DNA from 3 places in the Streptomyces sp. NPDC103540 genome. Region 1 is predicted to be linked to each of the others. Evidence: riboswitches for the same ligand, from Rfam matches in the RefSeq annotation. Region 1 holds a riboswitch; each other region holds the start of a gene.
The links. Region 1 has a riboswitch for cyclic di-AMP ahead of ACZ6ZI_RS26640 (transglycosylase family protein). Riboswitches for the same ligand answer to the same signal wherever they lie in the genome.

Region 1 (2,256 bases):
CCGACCACTCGGTGCCGGTCACCGGAACCGACCGGCCGACGGACTTCGGCGCCCCGACGCAGCAGCCGGGCCAGGGCCCGCTGGCGCCGAGCCCCAGCGTGCTGCCGGACTACCCGCTCGGCCCCTCCAGCGGACTGCCCGTCATGCCCGATCCGGACTACACGACGCCGCCGACCACCCCGACGGTTCCGCCGACCACCGCGCCGGTCACCCCGACCGCGCCCGTGGACCCGGCGAACCCGACCGCGCCCGTCACCCCGACCACCCCCGCGGACCCGGCCAACCCGACCGGCACCCCGACGCCCACCGCCCCGGCCGTCCCGGGCGTCACTCCCGCGCCGGGTGCCACGCCCGCCCCGGGCGCCACGCCCACCGCGGGCACCGAGGCGACCGACGGCGCCGGCAAGCACCGCGGCCCGGCGGCCGTCGAGGTCCCCGGCGCCCCTGGCGCCCCGTCAGCGGCCACCCCCACGCCCACGTACACCGTGAAGGCGGGCGACAACCTGGCCACCATCGCGAACGCCAACGGCGTCAAGGGCGGTTGGAACCAGATCTACAAGGCCAACGAGCAGGTCATCGGTGGGGACGCGGACCTCATCAAGCCCGGCCAGAATCTGGATCTAACCAAGAAATAGGGGCAGTTCGGACACCCGTAAAGAGTTGAATGTCCGTTATCGGTAAATGAGACATGCGTCTCTTCCGGTCAACTGGCGTGTCACGTTCCGGAACTTCCGCAAACCGGGCTCTCACCTGCGAAAACACGCCTCTCCGGAGGGCAAGTAGGCCGGTTTCTCCCTGATGTCACACGTTGAACATCGGGGAGAGACCTGTCTACCTTCTGAATCGCTCACCACCGTGGGCACCTTCGACCGCATCGCCGAATCCTGCCGGCGGACGGGGGGAACAGTCGTCGCGCAAGCGCCGAAGGCAGGAGCGGGGGAACCAAGGTAGGCGCCGGAACGGCTCGTCCTCGGACGGGACTTGACCGGCTAGGGGTTAAGCCGTGCGCTCGACGCACGACCGGGCAACTCATCCGCCCGAACCCGACAGCTCACCTCGAAGGCGTCGGTGAGGAGAACCTCATGCTGCTTTCCGGCAAGGGCAAGCACCGCCGCGGCTCCAAGGCCGTCCGCATCGTCACGCTCGCCGGTGTCGCCGGTGTCGCCGTCGCCGCCCCGCTGATGACCGCGGGCACCGCCAGCGCCGCCACCGCCTCCGAGTGGGACAAGGTCGCGCAGTGCGAGTCCGGCGGCAACTGGGCCATCAACACCGGCAACGGTTACTACGGCGGTCTGCAGTTCTCCGCCTCCACCTGGGCCGGCTACGGCGGCAAGGCGTACGCCGCCACCGCCAACAAGGCCACCAAGGCCCAGCAGATAGCCATCGCCGAGAAGGTCCTCAAGGGCCAGGGCAAGGGCGCCTGGCCGCACTGCGGCGTCGGCCTGTCCAAGTCCGCCTACAACGGCGGCGGCTCGACCACCACCCCGGCCAAGCCGTCGAAGCCGCAGACCAAGCCCGAGACCTCGAAGCCGGCGCCGGCCAAGCCCGCGAAGCCGGCCACGCCGAAGGTCGAGAACCAGTCCTCGAAGCCGTCGACCTCGAAGCCGGCCACCCCGGCCCCGAAGCCGTCGACCCCGAAGACCGAGGCCGGCACCGGTGCGGGCACCGTGCAGACCGGCAACGGCTCGTACGTGGTGAAGGAGGGCGACACCCTCGGCACCATCGCCGCCGCGAACAACATCAAGGGCGGCTGGGAGAAGCTCTTCCAGCTGAACAAGGACATCGTCTCCGATGCCGACCTGATCTTCCCGGGCCAGAAGCTGAAGCTCAGCTGAATCCCGGCGTAACGGCCGCCCCGACCGCACCGGTCGGGGTGTCCGGAGCACCACGACGCCCGGCGCGCGAGCACTCGCACGCCGGGCGTTCGGCGTGTCCGCACACCCGGCCCGCACACCCGGCGCGCGTGCCCGTTCCGCACCCGGATCGGAGCCCGATCGGACCGGTTCGCGCCCGCGTCGCTCCCGTCGCGCTCGAAAGAACGGGAGACCTATGTCCGGGAAGAAGGGTATTCGGGCCCTTTTTCGTCCCAGGACCCGGGCGGTCGGCGGGCCCACTGCCCGGAGCCGGTTAGGCTCTAGTCGGCAGGGGCCGTCCCACGGCCCGACACGCCACCGCACACCCAGCGTCACATCCCAGAAGGAGATGCTCGTGCCGTCCATCGACGTCGTCGTAGCCCGGGAAATCCTGGACTCCCGA
Region 2 (2,256 bases), on a different contig from region 1:
CACCCCCGAAAGCAACCTACGCCAACGTAATGAGGGGTTGACGGACCGTGATCTATACCACCCGGGGGATAAGGAATAAGTACAGATGGGGCCGGGACCCCCCTCAGGCCCCGGCCCCACGTTCCTCACCGCCCGTCGGCGGGTGTCCTCAGAGGCTGACGCCCTTCGACCGGAGGTAGGTCACCGGGTCGATGTCGGAGCCGTAGGACGGGCCCGTGCGGATCTCGAAGTGCAGGTGCGGGCCGGTCACGTTGCCGGTGGCGCCGGAGAGTCCGATGCGCTGGCCGGCGGTGACGCTCTGGCCGACGGAGACGGACAGCGAGGAGAGGTGGCCGTACTGGGAGTACTTGCCGTCGGCGTGGCGGATGACGACCTCGTTGCCGTACGAGCCGCCCCAGCCTGCGGAAACGACGGTGCCCGCGCCGACCGCCTTCACGGTGGTGCCGGTGCTCGCGGTGAAGTCGACGCCGGTGTGGTAACCGGAGGACCACATGCTGCCGCCGAGGCGGTACGGGGTGGTGACGCCGCCGGCGACCGGGGAGACGAAGGCGCCGGCCTTCGCCGGGGCGGCCGGGGCGGCGGGGGCCGCCGGGGCCTTGCCGACGGAGCGCGGGGCCGGGACGGTCTTCTTGACCGGGGCGGGCTTCGGCGCCGGCGCGGCCTCGGGGGTCGCCCCGTCGGCGGCGTCCGCGCCGGAGGAGTCCTCGTCGCCCGCCTGGGTCCCGGTGGAGGAGCCCTGGGTCGGCGCGGCGGGCGCGGCCGGCGCCTGCGGGGCGGGGGTCCGGGCGCCCGCGCCGTCGAGGGTGAGCTTCAGGCCGGGGTGGATGAGGGAGGGATCGGAGCCGACGGCCTCGCGGTTGTCGGCGTAGAGCCGCTCCCAGCCGCCGGTGACGTGGCGCTCGGCGGCGATCTTCGAGAGGTGGTCGCCCGGCACGACGGTGTAGACGGTCGGCGCGGCGGCGGGAGCCTCGGCCGGCGCGGCGACGGGGGCCGCCTCGGCCCGCACGGGCGCGGCGGCCGGGGTGTTCGACGTGGCGGCCGGACCGGTGGCGTGGGCGCCGCCGGCTCCGATCAACTGCAGCGCGAGCGCGGCGCCGCCGGTGCCGGCCACCGCGATTCCGCGGGACAGGGAACGGGACTTCGGACGGCGGTGCTTACCCTTTCCGGGCATGGCGAATTCCTCTCCGTCGCCTGCGAGGTGAGCTGTCGGGTTCGGACTGGAGATGTCCGGCCGTATCCGTCGAGGACGTGTGCGGCTTCACCCCTAGCCGACCGGATGGGATCCGGTACGGCGGCTTACCTGGTTCCCCCGCTCCTGCCGCGCGCGTCGATGGTCGGGTGCGGTTCCCGGGCGGCGGCAGGATTAGGCGGTCCACCCGGATCGATCGCGAAGGTAATCGAGCGGGACCGTGCCCAACAAGCCGCCGATTCCCCGACGCATTCACGAGGAAGGGGAATCGAGGTAATTCCTGTCACCCTCCGTTTGTTCCGGACCATCAACAACCGCCCCGGCAAGGCAATTCGCATTTCGTGATCAGGCACGCACGGTCACCGTATGATCTGGCTCACGGAGTCCGGCGCGATCTCGCCTCCCCCTATGGCAAGTTGGCCTCAACCAGCGTAATTCGGACAACACAGGACTAGATGGAGGAGCACACGTGACCCAGCTGATACCCCCGCCCCTTCCGCCGCGGCCCGAACCGGAGCCGGAGCTGATCGGCGTGCGCAACTTCCGTGACGTGGGCGGGTTGCCCACCGCCGACGGACGGAGGGTCAGGCCGGGACTTCTGTTCCGAAGCGGACATCTCGCGCATGCCACCGAAACCGGTGCAGAGTTCCTCGGCTCCCTCGGCCTCCACACCGTCTTCGACTTCCGCAACCGCGCCGACCACGCCCTGGAGGGGGCGGACGTCGAGCTGCCGGGCGTACGGAACGTGAACATCCCGCTGTCGGATCCCGCCGACGGCCGCGAGTTCTGGAAGATGGTCCGCGAGGGCGATCTGGCGCAGCTGCGCGCGCTCCTGGGCGAAGGGAGGGCCGCCGCCCGCATGGCCGAGTCGTACCGCACCATGGTGCGCACCCGTACCGCCGAACACAGCCGGGTCGTCCACGCGCTCGCGCACGACAGCGTGCCGGCGCTCATGCACTGCGCGGCGGGCAAGGACCGGGCCGGCCTGTCGATCGCGGTCACCCTGCTGGCGCTCGGGGTCGAGCGCGAGGCCATCGTGGCGGACTACCTGGAGTCGAACGCCCCGC
Region 3 (2,256 bases), on a different contig from region 1:
GCAGCTCCAGGAGGTCGGCCGCCTCCTGTTCGGTCGGCTCGGCCACGCAGGCGCCCGCGTGGCGGCGCGTGGTGACGAAGCCCTCGGACTCCAGGGTGCGCAGTGCCTCGCGTACCGGGACGCGGGAGACCCCGTAGCGACGGGCGAGCACCTCCTCGGTGAGCCGGCCGCCGGGCGCGAAGAAACCGGAGACGATGTCGTCGCGGATCGCTGTGCATACCGCGTGCGCAGGAATACGCAAGGCCGGACCTCCGCTGCATTTCGACGACCGGCACCCTCGCCGGGATCGTGACCGTGCTGCGACTCTATTGCAATGCGCGAGGATTTCCGAGGCGGGCCGGAAATTCGAAAAACATTCCGCGGGACCGGGGACGGGACCGGGACGGGAATCGGCCACCGGCTGCGGGGATCGGCGACCGGCCGCCGGGAACACGGACCGGGAACGCGGAAGGCCCCGGCTCGATGAGCCGGGGCCTTCCGTCGGGTGCGTGGGTGCGCGGTGCGGGTCAGATGCCGACGCCGTGGTTGCGCAGGTACGTCAGCGGGTTGATGTCCGAGCCGTACGAGGCGCCCGTGCGGGCCTCGAAGTGCAGGTGCGCGCCGCTGGAGTTGCCCGTGTTGCCGGACAGGCCGATGACCGTGCCGGCGCCGACCTGCTGGCCGACGGAGACGCTCAGCGAGAACATGTGCCCGTACTGGGTGTAGGTGCCGTCGTTGTGGCGGATGACGACGTTGTTGCCGTACGCGCCGCCCCAGCCGGCCTCGACGACCGTGCCGGCGCCCACGGCGTGCACGGAGGTGCCCTGGCCGACGGCGAAGTCGATGCCGGTGTGGCTGCCGGAGGACCACATGCCGCCGCCCGCGCCGTACGAGGTGGTGACCGCGGCGTTGACCGGGGCGACGAAGGCGTTGGAGCGCTTGCGCTCCTCCTCCTTGGCCTTGGTCTCGGCGGCCTCGCGCTCGGCCTTGGCCTTGGCCTCGGCGACCTCGGCGACGCGCTTGGCCTCGGCGGCCCGCTGCTTGGCCTCGGCCTCGGCCTGCGCCTGGGCGGCGACGGCCTCGGCGGCGACCTGCTGGGACTCGGCCTGGACCTCGAGGTCGTCCTGGAGACCGTCGGCGACGACGATCGCGTTCTGGCCGGTGTCCTCCATGGACGGGCCGGAGTTGTCCGCGGCGAAGGCCGGGGCCGCGATGCTGCCGACCACACCCGTGGTGGCGAGGGCGGCCACGCCGGCGATGCCGGCGGTCTTGCGGCTCAGACGGCTGGAACCACGGTGCTTACCGGCTGCACGACTGCCAATCGCCATGAAGGGGGTGATCCTTTCCTTCCTTCTCGCCTACCGGGTTAGCTGACGGGTTCGGAGCAGGAAGGTCTCCTACGGGCCCCCTCTTGCGAGGCGGTCCGATTCACCCCAGGGACTGATGGGTCCCCGGCTCCCCAGGCTCGCGCCTGACGGGGACTCGGCGATCGCTGCCCGGTGCCGCGGGGGTGCGGCGCGTATCAACTGACGGACAGCACGGCCGACGCTAGGCGGATCATCAGCCAATCACCAAACAGACGAGCCTTTTTGTTGCGTACGCCACACCGCATACACGCAACCACGCCACCAAACGGACAAAAAAGCCCCCGCCGGAGGCTCCGGCGGGGGCTCTTTGTCACACGGCTGGTGTACGACCCGAAATCACGGTCGAATCGGACTCGACGCGCCCCGGGAAACGCCGCGTTGGCGTCTCCCGGCGGCCTCGCGGGACCGCCGCCGGATCAGTTGGTGACGACGGTGACGGCGCCGATCCCGAGGGCCCGTACGGGCTCCTCGATCTGCGCCGCGTCGCCTACGAGGACGGTGACCAGGCGGTCGACCGGGAAGGCGCTCACGACCGCGGAAGTGGCCTCCGCCGTACCGGTTTCGGCCAGCCGCGCGTACAGCCGGGCCTGGTAGTCGTCCGGCAGCTCCTGCTCGACCTGGTCGGCGAGGGTGCCGGCGACGGAGGCCGCCGTCTCGAACTTCAGCGGGGCCACGCCCACCAGGTTCTGCACCGCCACGTCCCGCTCGGCGTCGGTCAGGCCGCCCTCGGCGAGGGTGCGCAGCACCTGCCACAGGTCCGCCAGCGCCGGGCCGGTGTTGGGGGTGTCGACGGAGCCGCTGATGGCCAGCATCGAGGCGCCCTTGCCGTCGGCGGTGGAGCGCAGCACCTGGCCGAAGGCGCGCACGCCGTAGGTGTAGCCCTTCTCCTCGCGCAGCACCTTGTCCAGCC

Region 2: another riboswitch for cyclic di-AMP. It lies ahead of ACZ6ZI_RS16515 (peptidoglycan DD-metalloendopeptidase family protein); the one in region 1 lies ahead of ACZ6ZI_RS26640 (transglycosylase family protein).
Region 3: another riboswitch for cyclic di-AMP. It lies ahead of ACZ6ZI_RS11460 (M23 family metallopeptidase); the one in region 1 lies ahead of ACZ6ZI_RS26640 (transglycosylase family protein).

The regions. Positions count from the first base shown of each region.
Region 1 covers NZ_JBVJMA010000011.1:256,499-258,754, forward strand. The annotation lists gene ACZ6ZI_RS26635 (transglycosylase family protein) at 1-635, shown strand, start outside; cyclic di-AMP (ydaO/yuaA leader) riboswitch at 910-1,080, shown strand; gene ACZ6ZI_RS26640 (transglycosylase family protein) at 1,083-1,835, shown strand; gene eno (phosphopyruvate hydratase) at 2,203-2,256, shown strand, end outside.
Region 2 covers NZ_JBVJMA010000006.1:152,527-154,782, reverse strand. The annotation lists gene ACZ6ZI_RS16515 (peptidoglycan DD-metalloendopeptidase family protein) at 149-1,171, opposite strand; cyclic di-AMP (ydaO/yuaA leader) riboswitch at 1,176-1,340, opposite strand; gene ACZ6ZI_RS16510 (tyrosine-protein phosphatase) at 1,659-2,256, shown strand, end outside.
Region 3 covers NZ_JBVJMA010000004.1:119,724-121,979, reverse strand. The annotation lists gene ACZ6ZI_RS11465 (GntR family transcriptional regulator) at 1-241, opposite strand, end outside; gene ACZ6ZI_RS11460 (M23 family metallopeptidase) at 507-1,307, opposite strand; cyclic di-AMP (ydaO/yuaA leader) riboswitch at 1,321-1,477, opposite strand; gene ACZ6ZI_RS11455 (M16 family metallopeptidase) at 1,763-2,256, opposite strand, start outside.